DNA from 3 places in the Rossellomorea marisflavi genome. Region 3 is predicted to be linked to each of the others. Evidence: predicted binding sites of a transcription regulator. Region 3 holds the regulator's gene; each other region holds the start of a gene.

Region 1 (10,084 bases), 1.5 Mb from region 3:
TCATTCTCATAGCGGAAATAGATTTCGTCTTTACCGCTTCCGTGAAGGATTTTGTCCATATCATGCTTCGGCAGGTTCTTCACCGGCACATCCATAGGGATCCCGTAATGATCACAAACCGCCTTCAACAAGGAAGGGTAATACTGTGAACTTGTCGGTTCCCACGGGGCAATGGCATGCTCATCAAGGGTCTTATCCCAGTTCGGGATCACAAGCTCTTTATCGACTTCGAGTTTCGTTCCAAGACCGTCACATGTCGGGCATGCACCGAACGGACTATTGAAAGAGAACATCCTCGGTTCAAGCTCCGAGATGGAGAAGCCGCAGTACGGGCATGCATGATGCTCACTGAACAGAAGCTCCTCTTCCCCGATCACATCGATGATCACCTGACCGCCGGCTAGGCGCAGTGCTGATTCAAGGGAGTCCGATAGTCGTGCAGCCACGCCTTCTTTTACCACGACGCGGTCAATGATGACTTCAATGGTGTGCTTTTTATTTTTCTCAAGGGTGATTTCTTCGCCGAGGTCTTCCACCTCTCCATCGATCCGCACCCTCACATATCCCTGCTTCTTGATATCCTCAAGGGTCTTCGCATGAGTTCCCTTCCGGCCCGATACAACGGGAGCAAGCACCTGAAGCTTCGTGCGTTCCGGATACTCCAGGATGCGATCCACCATCTGTTCGATCGTCTGAGACGTGATTTCGATTCCATGATTCGGACAGATCGGCTTCCCGACCCTTGCAAATAGCAGACGGAGATAATCATAGATCTCCGTTACGGTCCCTACCGTGGAACGTGGATTCCGGCTGGTCGTCTTCTGATCGATGGAAATTGCCGGTGACAACCCTTCGATGGCATCCACATCAGGCTTATCCATTTGTCCGAGGAATTGCCTTGCATAGGCAGACAGGGACTCCACGTAACGCCTTTGACCTTCTGCGTAGATCGTGTCGAAGGCAAGGGATGATTTCCCTGAACCCGAAAGGCCGGTCAGTACGACCAGTTTATCCCTCGGGATGGTGATATCTATATTTTTAAGGTTATGAGCGCGAGCTCCTTGTACGATAATATTTTCCTGCGCCATAAGTCGTTCATCCTTCCGCTTTCAGCTCGAGAATGGTATCGCGAAGCTGGGCTGCCCGTTCGAAATCGAGGGCTTTGGCCGCTTCTTTCATTTCCCCTTCTAGGCTGGCAATAAGTTTTTGTCTCTCCGGTTTGGACAGTTTCGATACATTCGTGCGACCTCCGTCCATCTCCTCTGTTTCCTCCACTTCGCGAGTGGCCTTGATGGCATCCCGGATCTCCTTCTGGATCGTCGTCGGGGTAACGCCGTGCTTCTCGTTGTATTCTTCCTGGATTTCACGGCGACGCTTCGTCTCGCTGATTGCCTTCTCCATGGAATCGGTCATCTTATCTGCGTACATGATGACCTTCCCTTCGCTGTTACGGGCCGCACGTCCGATGGTTTGGATCAAAGATCGTTCAGAACGGAGGAAGCCTTCCTTATCAGCGTCGAGTATGGTCACCAAGGACACTTCCGGTATGTCCAGCCCCTCCCTGAGGAGGTTGATGCCGATGAGGACATCATATTTTCCGAGGCGGAGGTCACGAATGATCTCGATCCGCTCCAGGGTCTTGATTTCGGAATGCAGATATTGGACCTTGATGCCGATCTCCTTCAGATAAGCACTGAGGTCTTCGGACATCTTCTTGGTGAGGGTGGTGACAAGGACACGTTCGTCCTTCTCCACGCGCTCATTGATCTCCCCGATAAGATCATCGATCTGCCCTTCGATGGGCCGGACTTCAATAATCGGGTCGAGAAGACCGGTCGGACGGATGATCTGTTCGACCATTTCCGGACTGTGCTCAAGCTCATATGGACCCGGCGTCGCCGACACATATAGAAGCTGATTCGTCTTCCCTTCGAACTCATCGAACTTCAACGGACGGTTATCCATGGCGGACGGCAGGCGGAATCCATGATCCACGAGCACTTTCTTCCGCGCCTGGTCCCCGTTGAACATCCCGCGCACCTGTGGAAGCGTCACGTGGGACTCATCGATGACGATGAGGAAGTCTTCAGGGAAATAATCCATAAGGGTGTAAGGGGTAGAGCCCGGCGGTCTAAGGGTAAGATGACGGGAGTAGTTCTCGATTCCCGAACAGAAGCCCATCTCCCTCATCATCTCAAGATCATAGCGGGTCCGTTGCTCCAGGCGCTGGGCCTCGAGGAGCTTATCTTCCTCCCTCATGATTTTGAGCTGCTCTTCAAGCTCCTTCTCGATGTTTTCAATCGCAACCTTCATCTTCTCTTCACGGGTAACGAAGTGGGAAGCCGGGAAGATCGCGACATGATCGCGGTCGCCCATGATCTCACCCGTGAGGGCATCGACTTCGCGGATCCGGTCGATTTCATCACCGAAAAACTCGACCCTCATGCAGTGTTCATCCCGTGATGCCGGGAAGATTTCCACCACGTCACCGCGGACCCTGAATGTTCCGCGCTGAAAGTCGATATCATTTCGTTCATATTGTATATCCACAAGCTTTCTCAAAAGCTGATTACGTTCAATTTCCATCCCGACTCTCAGGGACAGGACAAGCTCCCTGTATTCTTCCGGATTACCCAACCCGTAGATACAGGATACACTTGCGATGATAATGACATCCTTCCGTTCAAACAGTGCGGAGGTGGCAGAGTGGCGAAGCTTATCGATCTCATCATTGATGCTCGCATCCTTCTCGATGAACGTATCGGTCTGAGGGACATATGCCTCCGGCTGGTAGTAATCGTAGTAACTCACAAAGTACTCTACGGCATTGTCGGGAAAGAATTCCTTGAACTCGCTGTAGAGCTGTCCGGCCAGCGTTTTATTGTGGGCAATGATAAGAGTGGGCTTCTCCACTTCCTTGATGACATTGGAAACGGTGAACGTCTTTCCCGTTCCCGTCGCCCCGAGGAGCGTCTGGTGGCGTTTGCCTTCCCTGATGCCCTCTACCAGCTTCTTGATTGCCAGGGGCTGGTCCCCTTCAGGTTTGTATTTAGACTTTAGCTCGAATTGATCTTTCACCGTGAAACCTCCTATAGGTAAGGAACAGTATGTTCTATGCTTGTCTATACCCATCCCTTGCACTGTCCATTCGTCTCTTCCCATTTTACCACAATCAATCGGAATTTAACCATCAATAAGCGAACAAAAGTTCGTTTTTATCCCTCAGTAGGATACGACCTGTGGACAATCGCAGGTTCGACAAACTCCACGGTGTCAATCGACAGCATTCGACTACTTTTACACACACCCTGTGGGTATGTCTGTTGATAACCACTATACCATTGTGGAAAAGACGCCCCCTTACCCACAATTCGTCAAAATTCTTGTGCACTCTTCTAGAGAAACCGCATACAACCTGTGTATAACTTCATGGAACAAAAAAAGAGCACTCCCTATTGGGAATGCCCGGTTATTCACTTTTTTGCCCTTTACCCTTCATCCGTCCGCTATACCAAAAACCCACTGTCAAACTCGCTGCGTCGATGACGATCAGCAGGATGGAGTCCGTATATCCTTTGGAAACGGAAGCGGCGATCAACGCCACGGTCAAGGCAAGTCCGATATATCGATTGTAGGTGACCCTCGAAAAGAATACGACGAGGAGGCCGGGCAGGAAGGCTGCCAGAATGATCTTGGACACAGTCAACTCTCCTTAAGGAAGGAATATCAACTAGTTTAACGGATATTCCCTGTTCTGGAAAGAGTCATCAGGCCCCCGATGATAGAATCCGCTCCGTCCTCTCCTTCAATTCACTGTGAGGGATGAACTTCTCTGCAAGCATGTCCGGCAAGACGTACTCAAGGAAGTATTTCACACTCGCAAGCTCCTTGAATTTAATGATCGTCGAAAGGGCTTCCTGATAGATTTCCATGAACAGCGGCTCCGGATTTCCTTTTTGGATCTCACCAAATGATTCATACAGAAGATCGACTTTGTCGGCTACGGATAAGATCCTGCCTTCAAGCGTCTCGTCTTTCCCTTCCTTGAAGCGGTTCCTGTATACATCGTGGAATTGAGGGGGGAATTCTGTCGTGATGAATTTTTTGACCATCTGATCTTCAACCTGGCTGAACAGTTCCCTCAGTTCCTTCGAGGCATATTTCACAGGCGTCTTGATATCTCCGGTAAAAAGCTCTGCATAGTCATGATTCAGTGCCTTTTCATATAGGGACTTCCAATCGACCTCATGCCCCTCCTGTTCTTCCACGGTTCCTAGAAATTGCGCAATCTTCGTCACCTTGAAGGAGTGGCTGGCCACATTATGCTGATGATATTTGAATCGACCCGGACAGCGGATGAGCGTCTCGAGGTCTGATAGACTTTTAAAATAGTGATGGATCCCCATTTCGATTCTCCTCTCTAAGGCATACTATGATGATTTGGATGTATTGCCAATGGCAGAAGCCCTTAGCCATAGACTTCCCCGCTCACCTGAATATAAAACAAATCCCCCTTACACGGTGCAAGGAAGGATTTGTTGATTCCATATTAAATCAGTCTGACCGATACGACCCCTTCTATGCCTTCAATCTTCTGCTTCAGGCCCGCCTGCTCTTCTTCCGTCAGGACGTGGTCAAGATCGATCATCGTGTAGGCCCATGTAGCCTTGCTTCGATTGATCATGTCAGCAATATTGACAGCAAACCCAGAAAGGGCGGTGGTGATCTGGCCTACCATGTTCGGGATATTTTTGTGCATGACGGTGAGTCTCATCTTCCCGCTATAGGGAAGTTCGACATCAGGAAGATTCACGGCATGCTTGATATTCCCGGTCTCCAGATAGGTCTTCAACTGCTTCGTCGCCATGACGGCACAGTTCTCTTCCGATTCCACCGTTGAAGCCCCAAGATGGGGAACCGGGACGACATTCTTCATGGAGAGGACCCGGGGATTCGGGAAGTCGGTCACATATTTACCCACCGTCCCGGACTCGAGCGCCTGCCCGAGGGTACTTTCATCCACAAGCTCACCTCGTGAGAAGTTCAGGATGGTCATCCCTTCTTTCATCTTGTTGAAGCTCGATCCGTTCACCAAACGATTCGTCTTATCCGTCAGCGGGATGTGGAGGGTGACGAAATCGCACTCCGCCCATACTTCATCGATGTGCATGGCACGGTTGACATCGCGCGAAAGCCTCCAGGCCGCATCCACTGAAATGAACGGATCATAGGCAACTACGTCCATTCCCAGGGCCAGTGCATCATTGGCAACGAGGACACCGATGGCACCAAGGCCGACAACGCCCAATTTTTTACCTTTGATCTCACTTCCGACAAACTCCTTCTTCTTTGCTTCCACAACAGCTGCCACATCATCCCCATGTTCCTGGAGGGTTTGTGCCCATCCTACTGCGGAAAAAAGATTCCTAGATGAAGCAATGAGATTGGCAAGGACAAGTTCTTTCACCGCATTGGCATTGGCACCAGGCGTATTGAACACGACAATCCCTTTTTCCGTACACTCATCGATGGGGATATTATTCACACCGGCACCTGCCCTGGCAATGGCTTTCACAGATTCGGGAAACTCGAAGTCATGGAGATTCTTGGATCTCACAAGAATGCCATCGGGATCACCGCTTCCGTTCAGATAATAATTCAAATCTTCTTCAATAAGGGACAAACCTCTTTGACTGATGGCATTGAATGTATTAATGGTCAACATGTGATGTTCCTCCTTGGTCTGCTTCGAATTCTTTCATGAAATCAACCAGTGCCCTCACTCCTTCAAGGGGCATGGCGTTATAGAGGCTAGCCCGCATTCCGCCGACGGAACGATGACCTTTCAGGAACTCGAATCCGCGCCGTTTCGCCTGTTCCAGGAAGAGTTTATTCACTTTATCACTGGCCGTGGTGAACGGGATGTTCATCAGGGAACGGCTCGCTTCCGGAACAGGGTTGGAGAACAGACTGGATTCATCAATACAACTATAGAGCAATCCCGCTTTTTCCCGGTTTAGTGCCTCCATGCCTGCAACACCACCGTTTTCCTTCACCCACTCAAGCACGAGCTTAAGCACATAGATAGCGAATGTAGGAGGTGTATTGAACATGGATCCGTTCTCCACATACGTTTCGTACTTCAACATGGTCGGGCATGTCTCCGGTGCTTTTCCGATGAGATCCTTGCGGACGATGGCAACAGTCACCCCGGATGGACCAAGGTTCTTCTGAGCCCCTGCATAAATCAAACCGAACGAAGACACATCGATCGGTTCCGAGAGGATATGGGATGACATATCCGCCACGAGGGGAATGCCGCCTGTTTCGGGATAAGAGGCGTACCTCGTACCTTCTATTGTATTGTTGGACGTGATGTGGACGTACGCCGCCTCAGGAGAGAAATCTTCTTTCGTATAAGCGGGAATGTCTCCCGGTGACTCTATTCGATGGATGGTTCCGATTTTTCCCGCTTCCTTGACGGCTTTCTTCGACCAGCTTCCCGTCACGATGTAGTCAGCGACACCATGTTCCGCAAGAAGATTCATCGGGATCATGGAAAACTGCAGAGAGGCGCCTCCTTGAAGAAAAAGAACTTCATACTCTTCAGGAATGTCCATAAGCTCCCTCAGCAATGCTTCAGCACCCTGGATGATTTCTTCGAACGGACCGGAACGATGACTCAACTCCATGACAGACATGTCAGTCCCGCTGTAGTTCAATAATTCTTTTTGTACTTTTTCCAATACTGGACGGGGAAGAACCGCTGGACCTGCAGAAAAATTGAACACTTGCTTCAACAAAAACACCACCTGCACATTCGTTCAGAATTTTCCCAAAGTATAAGAAGAAACACGGTATCCGTCAACAACCCTGACGAACGAAGAAAACGCTTACGAAGTAAGATTTTAAGAGATAGCGCAAAAATCGTTGGGTTCTTATTGTTTTTGGAATAATCACTTAACCATAAAAAATAAGACAGCAAAAGCTGCCTTATCCTGTCAGTATATCTTCTTTTGGATAGCGGATCTTCTCTTTACCCGGCCGTGAGAGGGAGTAGGCGAGTGTCAACGGACCCATCTTCCCTGCGAACATGACGAAGATGATGACCCACTTCCCGACGGTGCTCAACTCCGGACTGAAGTTCATGGACAAGCCCACGGTTCCGAAAGCCGATACCACTTCGAATAGTAGCGTGAGGAAATCCGCTCCTTTTTCCGAGATGGTAAGGATGAACAGGGACCCTACCACCAAAAGGACGCTAAGCGTGGAGATCGCAAGGGATTTCAGGATGACCGATTGATCAATGGAGCGCCGGAAGATCTTGACTTCTTTTTTATCCCTCAAGAAGGCACCGACCGCTAGAAGGATCATCAGGAATGTCGTAAGCTTGATCCCCCCGCCTGTAGAGGCGCTCCCTGCTCCGATAAACATAAGAAGGACTGTAAAGAAAAGAGTCGGACTTTCCATTTCCCCGTAATCAAGTGTATTGAACCCTGCCGTCCTCGGTGTAACTGCCTGAAAGTAGGAAGCCAACCCTTTGTCACCGAGAGAAAGAGGGCCGAGGGTACCCGGGTTATTATATTCCAGGACGAAGATGACGATCGTTGCCACAACATTGATCAACAGCGTACCCAAGATCATGATTTTCGAATGGAGGGACAGCTTCTTGAACGTACGGGATTTCCATGCGTCCACCAACACCGTGAACCCCACTCCGCCGATAATGAAAAGGAATGATAGCGTGAAGGTGATGACGGGGTTCCCCACAAACCTCATCATGTTGTCGGGCCACAAGCCGAAGCCGGCGTTATTAAAAGCAGAAACAGAATGGAACAGACTATAAAACAACCCTTCTGACCACCCGTATCGGGGCACCCACTGAGTAGCGAGGAACGTCATTCCGATCCCTTCCACCAGCAATGAAAAGATGAAAAGGTATCTCACGAGCATGATCACCCCTCCAACAGAGGTCTGATTCAACGACTGCTGTAGCAACAGCCTTTCCTTGAATCCGATTTTCTTCCCGAGCATCATGACGATAAGGACGGCGAACGACATGATGCCCAGTCCCCCAAGCTGTATGAGGCACATGACGACAATCTGGCCGAAAACGGTGTAGACGGAGCCGGTATCGACAACGGCAAGCCCCGTCACCGTCATGGCTGAAGTTGTGGTAAAAAGGGCTTCGAGCCACGTGATTGGCTCAGTCGTCGAGATGGGAAGCTTCAACAGAGCCATTCCCACCATGATGAAAAAGGCGAAGACCGCCACCAGCAGCTGCGGTGGACTTAAATGAATGACCCTGTATTTCATGGTTATACCCCTTCTTTTTCGAATCGATTGATATCGCGATTATGTCCGATGACAATCAACAGATCTTCCAGTTCAACCGTATCGTCAGCGCTAGGTGAGACAATGACTTCATCCCCGCGATGGATGGCAATGATATTGCATCCATACCGTGCCCGGACATCCAGGTCCATGAGCGTGCGGTTCGCGACTTTGGATGAAGCCCTGACCTCTACGATGCTGTGCTCCTTAGAAAGCTCGATGTAATCGATGATTTTCTCCGATGTCATATGGTGAGCGATTTTCTTCGCCATATCCCGTTCAGGATGGATGACCTTATCGGCACCGATCCTTTCAAGCACTTTTTGATGATACGCGTTTGAGGCCTTCACCCAGACCTCCTTGACACCCAGCTCTTTCAGAAGCAGTGTCGTCAGGATGCTCGCCTCCACGCTTTCCCCGAACGAAACGATCACGTGATCGAAGTTACGTAGTCCCAGGGACCTCAAAACGGACTCATCCATGGCGTTGGCCTGGACGGCGTGTGTCGCCACATCCGCGTAGCGCTGAACGACCTCTTCGTGCAGATCGATTGCCAGTACCTCTGTATCAAGCCTGCTCAATTCCTCCACCAGGTTCCCCCCGAATTTTCCAAGGCCGATAACGGCGAATTGCTTCTTCATGATGTACTCCTCCAACTGAACGTTACTGATATTTTCGTATCTTTTGTTGTTTTCTACTTGTTCATTCATCTTCCATGATGAATCGTGCTGATTCAAAAAATGACGGCACAAAAAAGACCGCAGGAACTAAGCCTGTGGTCATCGTCAATGCGATTCCAAGGTTCATTCACTCCCATTTACGCTTACGAGGTTAGCTGACGGATTCGGGCCATGGAAGCAGCCCTACCTTAAAAGGATTCACCCCTGTATGAACTCGGGTCCCCCGCTTCTGTAAAGAATTAAGCGATGATATGATCAAAAGCAACCAGCTTTGATGATAGATATATTACTCCTAGACCCATTCGTTGTCTATAACTATTTTAGTCTTTTTTTCGCGGAAAATGAGATATGGATGAACCACCATCATTTACTTGCTCCGCCCATGGTTTCGAAGCCTTCATTTGGGGAATATTGCTTATAAAATGCAAACTGAAGGGAAGAAGTAGCCATGGCTGACATTACATCGGTCCTGCCTTCCGGTAAGGACAATTCAAAGGATATCAAACCCTGGATCAGGGGGTTCGCCCGCATAGGATTCATATCAAGGGGGCTCGTCTACATGCTGATCGGCGCCCTCGCCGTCATGGCGGCATTCGGAGTGGGCGGCAGCACATCCGACTCGAACGGGGCCTTCGCAGCCATTGCATCAAAGCCTTTCGGTGAGGTATTATTATGGATCGTCGGCATCGGACTTCTCGGCGTGGTCATCTGGAGCCTCATCCAAGCCATTACCGATCCCGAATACCACGGGGACCAGGGAAAATCCATCGTGCGGAGGGTGACCCACATCTTCACGGGTGCCGCTTACGGGATCCTCGGCTTCAATGCCATCGCCATCGCCCTTCACGCCAAAGGCGGCTCCAGTTCCGAGCAGACCATGTCTGCAAAGCTCCTATCCCAACCTTTCGGTCAGTGGATCGTGGGCATCGTCGGGCTGGCCATCATCGGATTCGCCCTTCACGAACTGTACTCTGCGTATACAGAAAAATTCGCGAAGCAGTTCAAGAAAGGCAGCATGTCAAAGCACGAGTGGAAATTCAGCAAAAGGACAGGAAAAATCGGCCTCACTG
Region 2 (10,084 bases), 200 kb from region 3:
GGGTGTCCTTCCGCTTCAATTCAAACAAGGCGAAAGTGCTGAAACCCTTGGATTGACAGGTAAGGAAGCCATCTCGGTAAATATCACCGATGGAGTCAAGCCTCGTGATATCCTTACAGTGACAGCAATCAAAGAAGATGGTACGAAAGTAGAATTCGACGTACTTGCTCGATTTGATTCTGATGTGGAAGTGGATTACTACCGTCACGGTGGAATCCTGCAAATGGTCCTTCGCGGCAAGCTTCAATCATAATTCAAATGAAAGCCCCCGTCCTGTACGGGGGCTTTTTGTATGCTTTTCCCCTCATATATATGGACATGCCTGCATAACGTTAGAAGAGGATGTCCATGGAGGGGATTAAAATGAAATCATTTTTCGGTTTATTACTCATCGCCCTATTGGTTTACAGCCTATATGTTGAAAATCAATCCCGACCATCCGCCCTATTGGCAGAACAACAGGGATTCGATCAATTGATCGATATTGAAGAAGGTGATCCGGGGGAGGTTCCGGTAGAGCATTATCCAGGACCGAACGTAGGGGACAGGGCGCTTGACTTTACACTAAAAACCACAGCAGGCAAGACGGTCACCTTATCTGAATTACGCGGAAAAAAGGTGATCTTGAATTTTTGGGCCACGTGGTGCCCTCCTTGCAAGGATGAAATACCGATTTTTCAACAGTTTCATGATAAGCAGAAAGAAGACGTGACAATGCTGGCGGTCAACATCGATCCACAATACAATGTAAAACAGTACGAGGACAATATGGGAATCACATTTCCCGTCTTACTCGATGAAGATGATAAAATCAACTCTGCCTACGATATTCTTACCGTTCCCACAACATTCATTATTGATGAAAAAGGCGTGATCATTCACAAGAAGGTCGGAGCCTTCACCTCTCTGGAGGAGTTGGAGAAAGCAACGGACTGAACATGCCTTATGAAGTTTAAACAGTCTGATAATTGGCTATACTGTTTATACAACTTCATTGATGATAAGGCGGTGTACCATGAGAAGACCAAGGAAAAGAAGCTTTACTGATTTAGTTAACGAAAATAAAAAGCAGCTGATGCTTGATCAGGATGCCATGAATGCCATTGAGGAACGAATCGATGCACGTTATGAGATCAAGCGTTCATTAGACAGAGCCGAGTAACCATCGGCTTTTTATTTTTGTCTTTTTCCTGCCAAAATTTTTGACTGTTTCGATCAAAAGGAATGGACAGACTAATGGGTAAGGAGGGGATTTTCATGAGTAATCCAAAGCGCAACAGCAAACAGTTTGTTCCTAACCATATCGGTACCCAGCAGAGGGCTGCCGGAGGTAATAAAGGAAAACAGATGCAGGATACATCAGGTAAACATGCACAAGTGATTCAAACAAAGGGTGAGTAAAGCTAAAAAGGGGGAACTTGGTATGAATCATCGTCCAGACGATCGACGTGACAACGCACAGAAGCTTCAGAGTATGGTCCAGAATACGCTGGAGAACATCGATAAGGCTGAAGAATCCATGGCCTTTACAGACAGTGAGGAACAGCTCGAGTCCATTCGTCAGAAGAATGAAAGACGGAAGGAAAGTATCGAGTCATTCCGTCAAGAAATCAAAGATGAATCGCAGTCATAATAGAAAGCCACCCGTAGTTAACGGGTGGCTTTCTTTCTAAGCACCACAATTCATTCCTTTCCCATGTTATGTTAAAATGGGATGGACTTTAAAAAGAGGTGCTATTACTATGCAGATATCAGAAAAAACCATTGAAGTACGCTATGCAGAAACGGACCAAATGGGTGTCGTGTATCACGCCAATTATCTCGTGTGGATGGAACTCGGCAGAACGAAACTCATTGAAGACCTGGGCTTTCAATATGTAGAGATGGAACAACAGGGAATCCTGTCTCCTGTCATCGACTTGAACGTCGCTTACAAGACACCAGTCAGATACGGGGAAAAAGCATTGATCAAAACATGGATTGAAGAATATGATGGCATTCGTGTTACATACGGATACGAAATCTATAATGGCGATAATAAGCTCGCCCTGAGCGGTGAGTCAAGACATGCTTGCGTCAAAAAAGAATCCTTCCGTCCGGTGTCTATTCGGAAGACGTTCCCGGAATGGCATGAAGCATACGAGAAGGCGAAGAAAAAGGGCTGATCGATATGGCCTTTGGCATCAACCGTTCAGAACTGAACCAATGGAAAGCTCGGGTGGAACAAGGAGAAATCGCCTTTTTAACACACTATTGGCTGGATCCCCGATTCCCAAATGCAAAAACCGTCACGAAGGCGGGTTGCTCCAATTTGAACGCACTCATAGAGTGGGGGATAGGGTATGGTCTGAAGCCTGAATGGATCGATCATCGTCATAGCGGCTATCCCCATTTTGACCTCCTTGGTGACAAACAACTGCAGGTTCTCCTGGCCGAAGGGCTAGAGGACCATATTGAACGGTTCCATATGAAATAAGAAAAAGGCTGACCTTGAAGGCCAGCCTTTTTCTTATGCTTTTTTATATTCGTAAGCAGGTTCTTGTCTTTTTGAGTCAAACTCCACGAACAGGTCATGCCCGTCAAAGAACCATAGATCTCGTTCTTCAATGAAGAATGTCCGATCAGCCTTTTCCAACGTTTCCACTGCTTCAATCGGTTCTTCCTTGCTGACTCCGAGTGAGAAGCTATCATGCAAAGGACTGGATCCTCCGTATCGCACATAAAAGCGGACATACTCGCCTTCCTCTACGAGCATTTCGTCTTTAAACCAGGCAAGTGCTTCATCTGATAGATGTATCTTCATCGACCGAGACTCCCTTCCTTATATGTATTCAACCTTCAGGTTCCCCCTTATTATAGCTTGAACAAAGGGAAACCACTAGTCATGCGCTCGTGTGCGTCCTTCTTATTGGGCAATTCCATCAAACATATGCGTGTTGATTTCTTTTGCAGAGTTCGAGATCAAGCCTTTTTTATGCGCCTCTGAAAGGGGGTGTAGACGGTAGTTTGAATACCCCTGTTCGGACACATACGTCGGTTCGAAGTCCACTGATGGATAAGAGAGGGACACACGACCATTTTGAATCGTTTTATTCACCGTTATAACAGCCATGCCGCCTATATCCTTGTAATCATCCTTTTGACCTGAAAGGAAATTCCCCAATGAGTATACGATGACCGCTTCACGTCCATCTTCTGTCTTCACTTTCTCGATGGGCTGCAGTACATGAGGATGGTGACCCAAGATAATATCGACACCGTTATCTGTCATGAGTTTCCCCAGCCGCTTCTGTTCTTCATTTGGAAAACGTTCATATTCATTTCCCCAGTGAAGGCTCATTACGACCATATCCACGTCAAGTTCCCTTGCCCTTTTGACTTCATTGATCATGTTGTTTTCATCGATCAGATTGACGAGGTACTCTTTTCCGGAAGGCACAGGGATGCCGTTTGTTCCGTATGTATACGATAAGAGAGCGAATTTGATGCCATTGACATTGAACGTACGGATTTTTGCCTGATCTTCCGGATTTTTAAACGTTCCCACATATGGCATGGACACCTTCTCATAATAATCGATGGCACTCAAGAGACCTTTCTCACCACGGTCGATGGAGTGATTGTTTGCCGTTGTCACGACGTCCACACCAACGTCCTGGAGGGTATCGACGATTTCATGGGGGCTGTTGAAGGACGGATAAGTGGACAATCCGATCTCGGTGCCACCAGGCGCCGACTCCTGATTGGCAATAAGGAAATCAGGGGTTTTGAGAATGTCTTTAACACCGGCAAACATGGGCGCAAAGTCGTATGAACCATCCTTTTCCGCATCTTCATACACACGGTCATGCAGAAGGATGTCCCCGATCCCAGCAATGGTGGCGCTTGTTTCGATGGACTTATCCTTCACTTGAAGCTGTTTGACTACGTGCTTTTCAGAAGTAATTGCATCTGATTTCGTGCTTGCATCATTAAACTGCATGCTCAAAAGACCACCGACTGCAATCAGTAATAGAAAGGCAATCGCGAGTCCGATCATTTTTTTATTCACATTCATCATCCTTTTTAACTAGTTGACTCCACCCTATTTTACACAAAAATGAAGCGAATAGGCGAAATTTTTTAAATTCATGCATGATTCAGCATGGTTGAGTCGTCGAAAACAAAAGAAAAAGCCCTGATATGGGCTTTTTCTTGATGCATCAAATCCATGTGACTTTCGGTTCAGTCTTATTTTTGATACGGGCTATATTGCTTCGATGTCTGTAGATCACAAAAGCTGTGAGCACGCCTACCACGATGATAAGGGGAACATCCCAGATGATCAACGTATAGATGAAGGCGAACACCCCTGCCATCATCGAGGAAAGTGACACATATTTGCTCAAGTAAAGACTGATGAAGAAAACAACCAAAAGGATGACAAACACCAGCGGGGCATAGCCAAGGAGGACGCCTGCAGATGTGGCTACTGCTTTTCCACCTCTGAACCCTGCAAAAATGGGGAACATATGACCCACGACGGCTACGACTCCCGCCAAGAGCTGATAGTCATGTGTACTGGCAAAAAGCAAAGGGATGAGCGTTGCAGCCGTTCCTTTAAGGATATCCATGGCGGTCACAGTCATCCCGGCTTTCTTACCCAGCACCCTGAAGGTATTGGTTCCGCCAAGATTTCCGCTTCCGTGTTCGCGTATATCTATTCCGTAAAAGGATTTTCCAATCCATAGTCCTGAAGGGATGGAGCCCAGTAGGTAGGATAGCACGAGTATAAGGGCTAAGATCATATTCATTTCTCCTTTGATATAACTAATCCACTCTTATAGTAACATGTTTTACCTATTTGTTGTGGAAAAATACTGCAAAAATTAGTACCTGTTCTTAAAAGTAGATAGTGAGTGCCTTTCTATAACATATGATTCACAGTGTCATAGATATGTTAAAATGAATCGTTAGACTAGAAAATAGAAATGAAGGTGTCAACATGCAACTCGTTTTAGCCGCACTCCAGTGGATGGCATTCATGATCGCAGGATCCATTGCCGCTCCCATTGCGATTGCCGACCTATTCCAACTGTCTCCGGTCGAGACGGCTGGATTCATCCAGAGAACCATTTTCGTATTAGGTGCCGCAAGTCTGATTCAGGCGCTCATCGGGCATAAACTCCCGATCAATGAAGGACCAGCCGGTTTATGGTGGGGTGTGTTCACCATTTATGCGGGATTTGCCGGTACGTTGTACGATTCACACAGTCAAGTGTTGGGCGTACTTCAAGGGGGGATGATTGTAAGCGGAATCATCTTTATTATCCTGTCCTTAACAGGTTTATTGAAAAAATTGACCACTCTATTCACCCCTACAATCACATTTATTTACCTCATGCTTCTGATCCTTCAGCTGAGCGGTTCGTTCATCAAGGGGATGTTCGGCATCCAACATGAGGGGCAGCCGTTCAACTGGCTCGTGCTTCTCGGCAGCGCCCTTACGATCCTCATCGCTCTCTTCCTGCAGGGGCATAAGGTTCAATGGCTCCGGCGATATTCGATCATCTTCGCCTTGATTGGCGGTTGGATCATCTTTGGGCTTTTAGGACTGACCAAGACCACGTCGGTTTCTAGCAGCTGGTTTTCCCTTCCGGAGGTGTTTGCTTTCGGAAAACCCGTCTTTGATTCGGGTATCATTGTGACGGCCATCTTTATCACCTTCCTGTTGACGACGAACATGATCGCTTCGATCCGGGTCATGGAAGAAGTGATGAAAAAAAGCGGGAAGGAGGTCCCGGTCCGCTACACGCAAAGTGGTATTGCTGCGGGTATCAATCAGCTTCTTGGTGGAGGTTTCTCCGCAATCGGCTCCGTCCCGATTTCAGGAGCTGCAGGATTTGTTGCTTCTACCAGACTTTTCTCTACGCTACCGTTCATTCTCGGAAGCATCATCATCGTCGTCGCAAGCTTCGTACCGAAAGTGATGAATGTATTTGCCAGCCTCCCGGCACCCGTCGGATACGCCGTCACCACCGTCATCTTCATCAAGATGGTCGGACTAGCCCTGGACGAATATAGAAAGGTAAAAGAGGTGGAGCGTGTCCACTTTACAGCAGGAATCGCGCTGATCATCGGTGTAGGCGCCATGGGGGTACCGGCCAGTGCCTTTGAAGGCCTTCCAGTCATCGCTGCGTCGATCCTGAATAACGGTCTTATTCTTGGCACGATCGTAGCAATCATAACCGAACAGATCCTGATGAAAAAAAGCAGCTAATTGTTGAATCAAAAAGGAATCGGAGATTAGGGTGGAGAATTAAGGGAATAGTGATGTCTAAAGGAGGTTATCAACCATGGAGAATCCAAGTAGAGAAGAGATCGGTCGCATCTTGAAACGGTCGAAGCGGATAGCAGTCATCGGACTGAGTGATAATCCCGCTCGGACCTCCTATACCGTCTCCCAGGCGATGCAGGCAAGCGGTTATGAAATCATCCCTGTTAATCCAACGATCGAGTCCGCTCTCGGGGTGCAGGCTGTCAGCAGTTTAAAAGACATCGAGGGTCCTGTCGATATCGTCAATGTCTTCAGACGTTCTGAATTCCTACCAGAAATTGCCCGCGAATTTGATGAGATCGATTCGCCAGTATTCTGGTCCCAGCTCGGTGTTGTGAATGAGGAGGCCTATTCCTTCCTCAAAGAAAAAGGGTATACGGTCATCATGGATCGTTGTATCAAAGTGGAACATGCCTTAACCAGATAGGATTCACAGGCAAGCGGCGAATGATGCCGCTTGTTTTTTCTGTGACATTTCTGCAGAAAAATGTTATCCGGGATTATGTAAATTCAGGGATTTTCATTTGCGAATTTCAAATATAACGCTAAAATAAAGCATAGTGGTTCACCATTTTGCGGGTGAACGAACATGCGTTCTTATGGTATAGTAGTACATAGACAAGTAAGTGAAAGTGTTGAAAGGGGAATGTTCGTGGCCAGTCAGAAAAAGACCATGGATTACAATGATGATGCCATTCAAGTATTGGAAGGCCTCGAAGCCGTAAGAAAACGGCCGGGGATGTACATCGGGTCCACCGATACAAGGGGACTTCATCATCTGGTTTATGAAATCGTTGATAATTCGGTGGATGAGGCGTTAGCCGGTTTCGGTAACGAAATCATTGTCACCATACATAAAGATAATAGCATCTCCGTGCAGGATAAAGGTCGCGGGATGCCTACGGGAATGCACCGTTCCGGAAAACCGACTCCGGAAGTCATCCTGACTGTCCTCCATGCCGGAGGGAAATTCGGACAGGGCGGATACAAAACAAGCGGGGGACTCCATGGCGTCGGTGCATCCGTCGTCAATGCCCTTTCAGAGTGGCTGACCGTCACGATTGAAAGAGATGGAACGAAATATCAACAAACGTTCATCAACGGTGGGAAGCCTGAGACAACGCTCGAGAAGATCGGTACGACAAAAAAGACGGGTACTAAGATCCACTTCAAGCCCGATCCGACCATCTTCAGCACAACCACCTATAATTACGACACCCTTTGTGAGCGTCTTAGGGAATCAGCTTTCCTGCTTAAAGGGTTTAAAATCGAGATTATTGATGAGAGACATGATCAAAGAGATGTATTCCTATACGAAAGTGGGATACAGGCGTTCGTGGAGTACTTGAATGAAGAGAAGGACAACCTCCATAAAGTCGCATTCTTCGAGGGAGAGAATCACACCATCGAAGTTGAATTTGCCTTCCAATTCAACGATGGATTCTCAGAAAACATCCTTTCATTTGTCAACAATGTCCGCACCAAGGACGGCGGAACACATGAAGCGGGGGCCAAAACGGCCATGACGAGGGTGTTCAATGAATACGCACGCAAAGCAGGCATCCTGAAAGAGCGTGATAAAAATCTTGAAGGATCCGATATCAGGGAAGGACTGTCAAGTATCGTTTCGGTACGCATACCGGAAGAACTCCTTCAGTTCGAAGGCCAGACAAAAGGGAAGTTAGGGACAAGTGAAGCACGCTCCGCAGTGGATGCTGTTGTTTCCGAGCACCTGCTCTATTTCCTTGAAGAAAATCCCGACACCAGCTCATTGCTGATCAAGAAAGCCATCAAAGCGGCACAGGCGCGTGAAGCAGCCCGTAAGGCAAGAGAAGAAGCAAGGAATGGCAAAAAGCGTAAGCGGTCCGAAACCGTACTATCCGGCAAATTGACACCCGCGCAATCCAGGAATCCCGAGCGGAATGAACTTTATCTTGTGGAGGGTGATTCCGCAGGGGGATCAGCGAAACAAGGTCGGGACCGGAAATTCCAGGCGATCCTTCCCCTAAGAGGAAAAGTAATCAACACGGAAAAAGCCAAGCTTGCGGATATTTTCAAGAACGAAGAGATCAACACGATCATTCATGCAATCGGTGGAGGAGTGGGGCCTGAGTTCAATGTCGATGATATCAACTACGATAAGATCGTGATCATGACTGACGCCGATACAGACGGTGCCCATATACAGGTTCTCTTATTGACGTTCTTCTATCGCTATATGAAGCCTCTTGTAGAAGCAGGAAAGGTGTATATAGCCCTTCCACCTCTCTATAAAGTGAGCAAAGGCGTCGGAAAGAAGGAAAAGATCGAATATGCATGGACAGATGAAGAGCTGAAGGGTGCAGTCGCCAAAATAGGAAAAGGGTATATGATCCAGCGCTATAAAGGACTGGGTGAGATGAATGCCGATCAGCTGTGGGAAACGACGATGGATCCCGAAACCAGGGCTCTCATCCGCGTGAAGATCGATGATGCAGCCAGAGCGGAACGCCGTGTCACCACTCTGATGGGTGATAAGGTCGAGCCACGTAGGAAGTGGATCGAAAGCAATGTCGCCTTCGGTCTTGAAGAAGAAGGAAGCATCCTTGAAAATGAGAACATCATGGTCGCAGAGGAGGGGCAATAATGACATCAGTGGAACGCTATCAAGATCTGCCTCTTGAAGAGGTCATCGGAGACCGCTTCGGTCGTTACAGTAAATACATCATTCAGGAACGTGCCCTTCCCGATGCACGGGACGGTTTGAAACCGGTACAGCGCAGGATCCTTTATGCGATGTATGTGGATGGTAACACACAGGAAAAAGGGTTCAGAAAATCGGCCAAAACGGTCGGTAATGTCATCGGTAACTACCATCCCCACGGAGATACATCAGTCTATGATGCCATGGTGAGGATGAGCCAGGAATGGAAGGTCCGGAAGTATCTTGTTGAAATGCACGGGAATAACGGGAGCATCGATGGCGATCCTCCCGCTGCCATGCGTTACACAGAAGCGAGGCTTTCCGCCATTTCCATGGAACTTTTAAGGGACATCGACAAAAAGACCGTCGATTTCATTCCGAACTTCGATGACACGTCCGAAGAGCCCACCGTCCTTCCTTCACGATTCCCGAATCTTTTGGTGAATGGTTCAACAGGAATCTCGGCCGGGTATGCGACGGATATCCCTCCTCATCATCTCGGAGAAGTGATTGATGCGGCCATCATGAGGATGGATCGCCCTGACAGTACGGTGGAAGAATTGATGACCGTCATGAAAGGGCCAGATTTCCCAACCGGAGGAATCATCCAAGGCATCGACGGGATCAGGAAAGCCTATGAAACAGGGAAAGGGAAAATTGTCGTTCGCGGAAAAGCGGAGATTGAAAGCATCCGCGGGAGCAAACAGCAGATCGTCATTACGGAAATTCCATACGAAATCAATAAAGCCAACCTCGTCAAGAAAATGGACGAGTTCAGGGTCGACCGTAAAGTGGAAGGTATTGCTGAAGTGCGGGACGAAACGGACCGTCAAGGGCTGCGCGTGGTGGTTGAACTGAAAAAAGATGCGGACGCGACGGGTGTACTGAATTATTTATACAAAAACAGCGATCTGCAGATCACTTATAATTTCAATATGGTGGCGATCTCGAATCGACGCCCTAAACTGATGGGACTCCGACAGCTTCTTGATTCCTATATCGCTCACCAGAAAGAAGTGGTGACGAACCGGACAAAGTATGACTTGAATAAGGCAAAGGACCGCCAGCATATCGTAGAAGGATTG
Region 3 (10,084 bases):
ACCGTAGCCGATGACCGTTTTAACTTCGATCATGGTAGGGCGGTTTGTATCACCCTGTGCTTCTTCAATGGCTTTAGAGATTTCCTCAAGATCATTTCCATCTTCCACGCGGACATATTGCCAGCCGTAAGATTCGAAACGTCCTTTGACGCTTTCAGAGAATGATTTGTCAAGTTCCCCATCAAGGGAAATATCATTTGAATCATAAAGAACGACCAATCGGCCCAATTTCAAGTGAGCAGCAAGTGATGCTGCTTCAGCTGAAACGCCCTCCATCAAATCTCCGTCTCCACAGATGGAGTATGTAAAGTGATCGATGATGTCGTGGCCCTCTTTGTTATAAGTAGCTGCCATATGTCTCTCAGCCATAGCCATACCAACCGCCATCGCGATTCCTTGTCCAAGCGGGCCTGTTGTAGCTTCTACACCTGCTGTATGTTTATACTCAGGGTGTCCAGGTGTTTTACTTCCCCACTGACGGAAATTCTTCAAGTCGTCCATGGAAACATCGTAGCCTGAAAGGTGAAGCAAGCTGTATAAAAGCATTGACCCATGCCCTGCAGAGAGAACAAAACGGTCACGGTTAAACCAATGAGGATTTTTGGGGTTATGGTTCATGAAACGTGTCCATAAGGCATACGCCATAGGGGCTGCACCCATCGGCATTCCCGGATGACCGGAGTTTGCCTTTTCGATCGCGTCGATCGATAACGTTCGGATTGTGTTAATTGCTAATTGATCTGTTTTATCAAACATGTCAGACATCCTTCCTTTTCAATCTCTACTTAATATTAATCTTCTTTGGCTGTTTATACAACTATCTTGAATGATACCACGTCTCTCTTTTTGTTAAAACCGATATCCATTCTGAATTCACCACTGCCTCATTCATTCGACGTAATAAAAAGGACCACGCTTAAAAGGCAGCGTGATCCAGTATGGACTTACAATCAGTGTTTCTTTTTGTTTTGAATATCTTGTATTTTCTTGGGCGTCACTTCATTCCCATCAGGATCAAAGATTCTGGTATTCTCTATGGTCCCTTTCATGGATTGACGGAACGTCTCAAGATATTCTTTCCTCAACCTGGTCTGTTCCTTCGCTTCATCTGCTGAAAGCCCGGTAGACTTGGATTTTTTGGACAATTCATTGATCCGGTTCATTTTTTCTTTTGAAAGCATCTATAAAACCCCTTTAATTTCGGTAACGTATAACGACATGTTACTAAATATAAAGGGTGATGACAAGGGTTACGCTTGATCGATGGAGTCCATATGTTCTTTATAGCGCCGATGAACGGTTGCCTTCGAAACGTCGTAGCCAAACCCACGCAAAGTAGCGGCAATTTCTGCAAATGTCAGCTCATTTTTGCGAAGCCTGACGATTTCTTCGACGGGGACTTCCTTTCGTTCCCTGCCTTCGATATTCCCTTTGTTCTTCAGATTCTTCTGGGGACGGAACCCGTTCGCAACTGCCCTTTTCATCCCCCTTTTAATCTTCAGGTTATGCAGCTTGCGCTGATATTCCTCCACCATGCTTACGATATTGATGACCATGGAGTCGGAGTCCGACAGGTGGAGCTCGCCGCTGTGGGATTGACTGATAATTTTGACCTCTTCTTTCAACAGGCAATGGATCAGGGCAATCTTCGCATTGCCCCTTCCAATCCTCGTCTCATCCTGGATCAATACCGCATCGATCGACTGATCCCTTACTATGTCCAGCATCTCGAGGACGCCTGGCCGGTCAAGATCATAACCACTTGCCTGATCCTTTATGACCGATGCCACCTGCATCCCATACTCCAGCGCAAGCTTGGACAGTTCTTCTTCCTGACGTTCGAGTGATGTTTCCTGTGTATCTTTCTTCGTACTCACCCGACAGTAGATGATTGCATTCATTAAAAATCCCTCTATTCCTCGTTCATGACATACTGATAATCCCCGTTGATCCCGAGCTTCTTTTCGACTGGAAGCACTAGTGAATCACCCGCAGAAATTGTATAAGTGGAAAGATTATTCCTTTCTCCCACCCACTTGATAAATTCATCGGTGGACATGGAAGAGTCGCTGCTGTATTCCTCTGCGATGGTCCAGAGCGTATCACCATCCTGTACCTCGATACTATGATAAGATACTCCGCCTCCCATTTGAAGAATGAAATAGATTGAAGCCATAAGTGCCAAACCAAAAAATACGAGTATATATGAGTAATTCGCCCAAAGTTTGCCTACCATAATGTTCCCCTCCATACGAATGTTTGTTCTGTTTGTTGTATCCATCATAATACGAACATCCGTTTGGAGTCAATCAAAAATTCGAACTTATGTTTGTATCGTTCCCATCCCCATGTTATAATGGGAACATAAGATCGATAGATTGAGGTGCGTGACTATGACAAAACTATCCAAACGGCAGCAGGATATCTTGGAATATATCAAAAGCTCCGTAAAAGAAAAGGGCTATCCGCCTTCCGTACGTGAGATCGGGGAAGCCGTTGGACTTGCCTCAAGCTCCACTGTCCACGGCCATCTGGCCCGACTCGAAAGCAAAGGCCTCATCCGCCGGGATCCGACCAAGCCAAGAGCCATCGAGATCCTCGACCTGGTGGAAGACTCGATCCCCCGCCATAATGTTGTGAATGTTCCCCTCATCGGGAAAGTCACAGCCGGTCAACCGATCACAGCGGTTGAAAATGTCGAAGAGTACTTTCCTCTCCCGGAAAGAATGGCTCCTGCTGACGAGCATACTTTCATGCTGGAAATCATGGGTGACAGTATGATCGAAGCCGGTATCCTCGACGGGGATTTCGTCATCGTAAGGCAACAGCAAACCGCCAACAATGGGGAGATCGTAGTCGCCATGACGGAAGAAGATGAAGCGACCGTGAAACGATTCTTCAAAGAAAGAGATTTCGTGAGGCTTCAGCCTGAAAATTCCTCCATGGATCCGATCATCCTACGCAATGTATCCATTTTGGGCAAGGTCGTCGGTGTCTACCGTCAAGTTCATTAAAATGACAAGCTAAAAGGAGCTTCCGTCACATGTGGCGGAAGCTCCTTTTCTTCTATCTTTCAAGATAGCGGTATAAAGTGGACTTACTGATGCCCGTTTTTTCTTTTATTTCTGCCAGGCTGTAGGTTTTTGATTCATACATGGCTATGGCCTTTTTTACGTTTTCATCAGGCTTTCGCGGTCGCCCCGTACTGACTCCCTTTTCTTTCGCTTCTCCTATGCCCTTTTTTGTCCTTTCACTGATCACATCACTTTGAAAGCTTATAAGATGCTCCAATACCTCCTGAAAACGGTACGTCTTCCCAGGACTGGTCGACAGCCCTTCAGATATGGAAATGAACTGTGTCCCTTTCGTTTCTAACTCGTTCAACAGTTCCAATAGCTGCCGGGTGGAATCAGCAAAGTCGATTAAAGAAGCCACGACGACCGTATCCCCCTGCCCTGCTTCTGCAAGCAGTGCTTCCAAGTTCACTCTCCTCTTCGGTGAAGAATGTTCCTCCTTGTATAGAACCGTACATTTTTTTCCCAGCAGTTTTTTCTCCTGAATCCGTCCTTCAGGATCATCATTGCTCGGTCTGTAGTATCCGATGATCATACCTATCTCCTTCCCCCTCTCCTGTTTGGAATTGTTTTTCCCGAAAAGGTTCACTTTTGGGAAAAACGGTGATAAACTGTTTTCTATTGAATTAAAATTTATGATTTTTTAGAGGTGACAATATGAAGAATACCATAAAACAACAATGGTTTTCGAATGTCAGGGGAGACATCCTTTCGGGAATCGTCGTAGCCCTTGCGCTCATTCCTGAGGCCATTGCCTTTTCCATCATAGCCGGTGTCGATCCAATGGTCGGGCTATACGCTTCTTTTTGTATTGCCGTCATCATTTCCTTTGTCGGCGGAAGACCTGCCATGATTTCTGCTGCTACCGGTGCCATGGCCCTTGTCATGGTCCCTCTTGTCAAAGATTATGGGTTAAACTATCTGTTGGCAGCCACTATCCTGACAGGAGTCATCCAACTCCTGTTCGGGGTATGTAAAATCGCAAGGCTCATGAAATTCATCCCACGCGCTGTGATGATCGGATTCGTGAATGCTTTGGCCATTCTGATTTTTTCAGCTCAAGTGCCTCACTTTTTCAACATTAATGGGATGACCTATGTATTTGTGGCGGTGACATTGGTGGTTGTGTATGTGCTCCCCCGATTCGTAAAATCCATCCCCTCACCCCTAGTGGCTATTGTGGTGCTTACTGCCATTGCCTTGATTTCAAAAGCAGACTTGAGGACCGTGGGAGATCTCGGGACGATACGTCAGACCTTGCCATCGTTCTTCCTTCCCGATATCCCGTTCTCACTTGAGACATTGAGTATCATTTTACCCTACTCACTCGCCCTCGCGATTGTAGGATTACTCGAATCCCTTATGACGGCTTCCATCGTAGATGACATGACGGATACGGACAGCAATAAAAATCAGGAAGCAAGGGGTCAGGGAATCGCCAATATTATCAATGGATTCTTCGGTGGGATGGCCGGATGCGCGATGATCGGTCAGTCGGTGATCAATGTAAAATCAGGTGGACGGGGGCGATTATCCACCTTTGTTGCAGGCTCTTTCCTGATGTTCCTAATCATCGTACTTGGGGATTTCGTCGTGAAGATCCCCATGGCGGTTCTCGCCGGAATCATGATCATGGTCTCTATCGGTACGTTCGACTGGTCATCATTCCGTTACATCAGGAAAGCCCCTAAAGCAGATGCCGCAGTGATGCTCATCACCGTCGCCATCGTGGTTGCCACTCACGACCTCTCAAAAGGGGTCATTGCAGGGGTATTGCTCAGCGCCATGTTCTTTGTGGCCAAGATATCCAAGCTGAAGGTGACGGAAAAAGTGGAGGGTGTGAATCGTCATTTTAAAGTGGAGGGTCAATTGTTCTTTGCATCCGTGGATACGCTTGTGGGTGCATTCCAATTGTCTGATGAGGTACAACATGTCAAAATCGATTTTACCGGTGCACAGATCTGGGATGAGTCCGCTGTGGCAGCCCTTGCCAAAGTTTTGACGAAGTTCAAAGACCAGGGGTGTGAAGTAGAAACGATCGGACTTAGCTCATCAAGTAAAAAGATTCAGGACTCCTTACTGTTGATAGACCAAAAAACGACTTTAACAGCTTAATGAATCAATGCAAAACGGATGCCCAGGCATCCGTTTCCCCTATGATCATCCTTTTATTAGCGGACAATTTCCTTTTACTCTCATCGAAACCATTGGTTATATAGTAGTCGTTCCAATTTCAAATACTCTAATGAGCATTCACAACCTGTTGCAGCTGGAGTTTGCGATAAACTCATTTTGGCTAAACTGCAAAAATCCCCCAGAAGGATGAGATCCTTCTGGGGGATTTTTCAATAGATTAATACATTTGGATATATTGCTCGCGCTTCCAAGGGTTACTTGAGTACGGATTAGATTTCCTGGGAGAATTCCATATAATAACTTTGATTAATTGTTGATATAATGGGGCTTCAAAAAAAATCTTTCGATATTATATAGTAACTTCTATTAAAAGTGTGGGTGTTTTGTGGGTGGATTCACCCGTAATTCCACCCTTTTTTTCTTATAGCATTGGAACATATAAAAAGGGCGTACCTACGTTTCTCTATCTTCATATGTTGATGGTGAAGATTTGACTTATTTACTGAGAGGAGAAACGCAATTGTTTAATGAAGAAAAAAAAGATAACGTTGAAAATTTATGTATTCAAAGGTTAGCTCCAAAAGGCTGTCCTGACATTTTTCCTGCGGATTGTATAAACCCCATGATTCAGTTGGATCAAATCGTAGCCATTAGCTGCACTGGGACCATTACTGGACGGGTGTTATGTGATATGCGACCTCTGAGTTTACAAATTGTAGAGTTGTCATCGTCTTTTCCAGGGTTGATTTTTGCTAATCCACGACCTGTTACTAATCGTTTTGGTCAATTCACCACAACCGTTACCATTCCGAGAGGTACTCCCATTACTCCAAATGTCATCATCACGGCTTCCACTGAAATAAATGGACAAACCGATACGACAAGTATCACCACCAGGGTCGGGTGTATAGTATGTCAAAACCCTACGTTAACGATTAACGCCATTACTGAAGTAGTTACGTGTCAAGGAGCTCAAATCAGTGGAAGATTGACATGTGATGGCCAATCTATACCAAGTGCAGCTATTAGCTTCACTGTTCAGAGCTCTTCGGGAAGGGTCGTTGTCAATCCCAATCCAGCTACCACTGGAGTTAACGGGGAATATACAGCCACCCTCCTTCCATTTAGGGGAGTAGATGAAACCATTATATTAACAGCCACAACAACTGTAGGTGGCATAGTCGTCAGTACCACTCCCCAATCCATTCGAGTCATCTGCCCACCATGTGATAATCCGACCATTGATTTGGATGAGGTTATGCAAATCAGCTGTAATGGTACCCTTTCAGGTCGCTTAACATGCAACGGCACTCCAATACCGAATGTACCCGTCACTTTTTCCGGAAATCCTATCTTAAACTTCACGACTCCGACCTCTGTGACAAATCAAAACGGTGAATTTTCAAGTGTTGTCACGGTTGCACCAGGAACCCCAAATCAAACCGTTTCGTATACGGCAACTGCAACCCCTTTTGGTATTCCTGTATCTGCTACTGGCACGGTCATTGCTGGGTGTGAAAATTGCACCAATCCAATTCTTACGTTAAACGTACCGGCAGAGACAGTAGGATGTGAGGGGGATCAAATCACCGGCCAACTTACTTGTGATGGTCAGCCGATTTCAGGCGCACCGATTTCATTCACCATTTTCCCACCTGAAGCCGAAGTTATCATATCACCAAATCCGGTCATAACCGGGGCTGACGGAACATATACAGCTACAATCCTTCCAAGTGTCGGAGCTAGCGAGCTTATTACCATCCAAGCCTCTACAATAGTAGGTGGCATTCCGACTTCATCCCCTACAAGAAATGTCCTAGTCGATTGTGAATGCGTGAATCCAATCATTCAGCTCGATAACCCATCTCCAATCAGTTGCAGCAAGCCAATCACTGGTCGAGTGTTATGTGAAGGCACACCGGTTCCAAATGTTGAAGTAACGCTTTCAAGTTCCTTGGTCGAGTTTACACCATCTCAAGTCTTAACCGATCAAAACGGAGAATTCCAAAGTCTAGCTACGGTTCCATTTGGCACAGATGTGCAGGAGGGAGTACCGATCACTGCCAGTGCTGAAGTCAATAATATCCCGATTTCCACGACAGCTTACGTCCGCGCCAGTTGCCTTGAATGTGCGAATCCTTCCTTAACCCTAGTTCCTCCAGGTATCGTAGTGGGGTGCGACGGAGCTCCTATAAACGGCACTTTATTATGTGACGGTTCTCCAGTGGCTGGCATACCGGTAATCTTCACGGTCGCTTCCCCTGGCAACAATGTCTTTGTTAATCCTAATCCAGCCATCACTCAGGCTGACGGGTCTTACACCGCCACCGTTCAACCTGCAGTTGGTGCTGTGGAGACGGTGACAATTACAGCCTCTGCAACAGTCGGTGGGCAAGACGTTACTGCCGGTCCTGTAAACGTATCGGTTGATTGTCCATTTCCTCCGGAAGATTGTCCATGTCGTTTCAGGTTAAACACACAAGGCGGGGCTCAACCGGGTGCGCAAATCCGTGTTACCCAATTTGGCAACACAACCGATTACACCGGCACACTCAACATTACAGTCGTTGAGTGTGGAGAAGGAATACAGGGTATATGCAATCCAGCAGTCGATAATTTCAACTTCGTCTTTAACGCGGGTAACGGAGAGAACTTTCAGTTTACACAGGGACGACGCACCTCAATTACTTGTGGGGCCGGGTTAACGATCGCTACTGTTGAGGGGGTTATTAACGGGCGGATAAATAATGGTCCTTCACGAACATTCGAAGCGCAAGTGACCGCTACTCTGAATACAGTAACTGGTCAGATTACTTGGGAAATCCTCGCTACCGATAATACAACCACTACTTTCCAAACCCTTGTTCCGTTTGTATCGCAAGGCAGTCCAACCTCATTTATTACAAACTGCGACTTAATTTAAATAAGAAAGAGAATGCAAACTAATTAATTGCATTCTCTTTTATTTACATTTAAAATTTCATCAAATACGCTCAAACAAGTCTTCCCAACCAATTTGTAAGTGAAAAAAATTATAGTCAATTTCTTTAATGAGGGATTCTTTTTTCCATTTTCAATTTGTGATAGGTAATTGAGAGATATACCTGTCATTACACTTAATTCCCTAATTGTAATGTCCTTTGACCTTCGAGTCCTTTGAATATGATTGCATCTTAACTCACCTATTTAAGCAAATGAAATCATTTATGTCATTTTATAGTCTATACTAACTTCAATATCCTAGTTAACAATCACATTATAATGTAATTATTATTTCTTACCAACCCTCTTTTGTTATTCCTGAAATCCTTCTATTAAAAATTCAAGATTAAAAAGCCCCGAAAGAGTTCGAGGCTCAAATTTATTAGTACTTTTTACAAACTCTTTCAAAGGTATAGTGCAATTGAATCTTTAACGAACCATTATAGGTTCTCTCAGGAGCAGTACCAGTAGTCGTAATTCTAATTAGATTATCGTAGACAAAAGTAATAGAACTATGGGGTGCTACTAGAATAATTATTGGAGCACTATTCTCTCTTTCAAAACGAACGTTAAATGATTGATCACTGAAATTTTCGATAGTCCCCGCAGCCGTTACATGAAGACTATTGGGGTCAACATCAAAAATTACATTTACGTCCCTGTTTCCACTACCAGAAATAGGAGCACAGTTCTCAAAATGAGCGTCTTTACATTCCCTTTTTGGCCTTTGAGGACATTTAACATCTTTTCCTAAAGGTTTACTGAAGCAATCCATATTATTTCACCACCTTTCTTTTCTATAGAATATGTGGTGAAATATTTTATGCTTGTACGCTTGCCCCATTTACTCTCAATTACCTTAATAGAATAGTCTTAATTTCTACTTACAAATTCAAAATAATAGTTAATGAACGAAAAAAACTCTTTCTCTAATATAATTAGAGAAAGAGTAAAGATCTGGCCGATCCCTAGCAAACTTGCAAAAGGATTGATGACCAATCAATCCTTACATTAAACATTTTATGCGACTTCATGAAAATTGTTTGTAAGAATTTACTATCCAAATATTAAGGATGTTATTTTTACTCTTCTGGTCAGAATTCTGGTACTCTCTAAACAATCCGTTACAATTAGTGAATAATTTACAAGCAATCCTTTTTCGGACGAATATGGATAAGAATTTAGGGTGAAATATCGTTCAACATCTTTAAGTTTTACTGAATTTTGGTAGTTATTTTAATCATTACAGACAAACAGGGTGTTTGTGGGTGCTCTGTGGATCGTTAAAAAAAATCGACTTTCACCCACAAACTAAAAACCCCTCAATACCAGTGGTATCAAGGGGTTTGATAGATTAATACATTTGGATATATTGCTCGCGCTCCCAAGGATGAACTTGTGTACGGAACATATCCCACTCGATTTCCTTTGCTTCCACAAAGTGTTCGAAGATATGCTCACCAAGAGCACCGACGATGACTTCATTTGTTTTCAACTGTTCAAGGGCAGCATGAAGGGTTGCCGGAAGGTCAGTGATTCCTGCTTCTTCACGCTCTTTTTTGTCCATAACGTAGATGTTACGATCGATTGGCTTTGGCGCTTCCAGGTTATTCTTGATTCCATCAAGACCTGCGGCAAGCAGTACACTCATTGCAAGGTATGGATTGGCAGCCGGATCGACGCTTCGCACTTCAACGCGCGTGCTGAGTCCGCGTGATGCTGGGATACGAATTAGAGGGCTACGGTTGCGAGCTGACCACGCAACGTAACATGGTGCCTCATATCCAGGAACAAGACGTTTATAAGAGTTGACCGTAGGGTTCGTGATGGCCGTGAAGCTCGTAGCATGCTTGATGATACCGGCGAGGAATTGACGCGCTGTATCGCTCAAT

The links. Region 3 encodes LexA, which represses DNA repair genes until DNA is damaged. Its sites were predicted from a motif close to CGAACATATGTTCG; they were not measured.
Region 1: the regulator LexA is predicted to act here: its motif matches at 3,199-3,212, upstream of uvrB (excinuclease ABC subunit UvrB).
Region 2: the regulator LexA is predicted to act here: its motif matches at 6,901-6,914, upstream of parE (DNA topoisomerase IV subunit B).

The regions. Positions count from the first base shown of each region.
Region 1 is NZ_CP081870.1:3,536,627-3,546,710, forward strand. Features, by position in the region: gene uvrA (excinuclease ABC subunit UvrA) at 1-1,088, opposite strand, end outside; gene uvrB (excinuclease ABC subunit UvrB) at 1,096-3,078, opposite strand; gene K6T23_RS18515 (CsbA family protein) at 3,470-3,700, opposite strand; gene K6T23_RS18520 (HD domain-containing protein) at 3,768-4,406, opposite strand; gene K6T23_RS18525 (phosphoglycerate dehydrogenase) at 4,550-5,725, opposite strand; gene serC (3-phosphoserine/phosphohydroxythreonine transaminase) at 5,712-6,800, opposite strand; gene K6T23_RS18535 (TrkH family potassium uptake protein) at 6,994-8,316, opposite strand; gene K6T23_RS18540 (potassium channel family protein) at 8,319-8,975, opposite strand; cyclic di-AMP (ydaO/yuaA leader) riboswitch at 9,140-9,270, opposite strand; gene K6T23_RS18545 (DUF1206 domain-containing protein) at 9,463-10,084, shown strand, end outside.
Region 2 is NZ_CP081870.1:2,218,705-2,228,788, forward strand. Features, by position in the region: gene acnA (aconitate hydratase AcnA) at 1-253, shown strand, start outside; gene K6T23_RS11585 (peroxiredoxin family protein) at 364-936, shown strand; gene K6T23_RS11590 (FbpB family small basic protein) at 1,016-1,162, shown strand; gene K6T23_RS11595 (acid-soluble spore protein N) at 1,258-1,401, shown strand; gene tlp (small acid-soluble spore protein Tlp) at 1,424-1,633, shown strand; gene K6T23_RS11605 (acyl-CoA thioesterase) at 1,743-2,165, shown strand; gene K6T23_RS11610 (hypothetical protein) at 2,171-2,476, shown strand; gene K6T23_RS11615 (HesB/YadR/YfhF family protein) at 2,510-2,803, opposite strand; gene K6T23_RS11620 (CapA family protein) at 2,906-4,060, opposite strand; gene plsY (glycerol-3-phosphate 1-O-acyltransferase PlsY) at 4,203-4,787, opposite strand; gene K6T23_RS11630 (purine/pyrimidine permease) at 4,985-6,259, shown strand; gene K6T23_RS11635 (CoA-binding protein) at 6,336-6,743, shown strand; gene parE (DNA topoisomerase IV subunit B) at 6,963-8,942, shown strand; gene parC (DNA topoisomerase IV subunit A) at 8,942-10,084, shown strand, end outside.
Region 3 is NZ_CP081870.1:2,021,650-2,031,733, reverse strand. Features, by position in the region: gene tkt (transketolase) at 1-756, opposite strand, end outside; gene K6T23_RS10665 (DUF896 domain-containing protein) at 951-1,181, opposite strand; gene K6T23_RS10660 (YneB family resolvase-like protein) at 1,251-1,901, opposite strand; gene yneA (cell division suppressor protein YneA) at 1,913-2,236, opposite strand; gene lexA (transcriptional repressor LexA) at 2,394-3,014, shown strand; gene K6T23_RS10645 (recombinase family protein) at 3,067-3,609, opposite strand; gene K6T23_RS10640 (SulP family inorganic anion transporter) at 3,732-5,189, shown strand; gene K6T23_RS10635 (hypothetical protein) at 5,731-8,133, shown strand; gene K6T23_RS22375 (helix-turn-helix domain-containing protein) at 8,157-8,372, opposite strand; gene K6T23_RS10630 (S-Ena type endospore appendage) at 8,575-8,967, opposite strand; gene glnA (type I glutamate--ammonia ligase) at 9,547-10,084, opposite strand, start outside.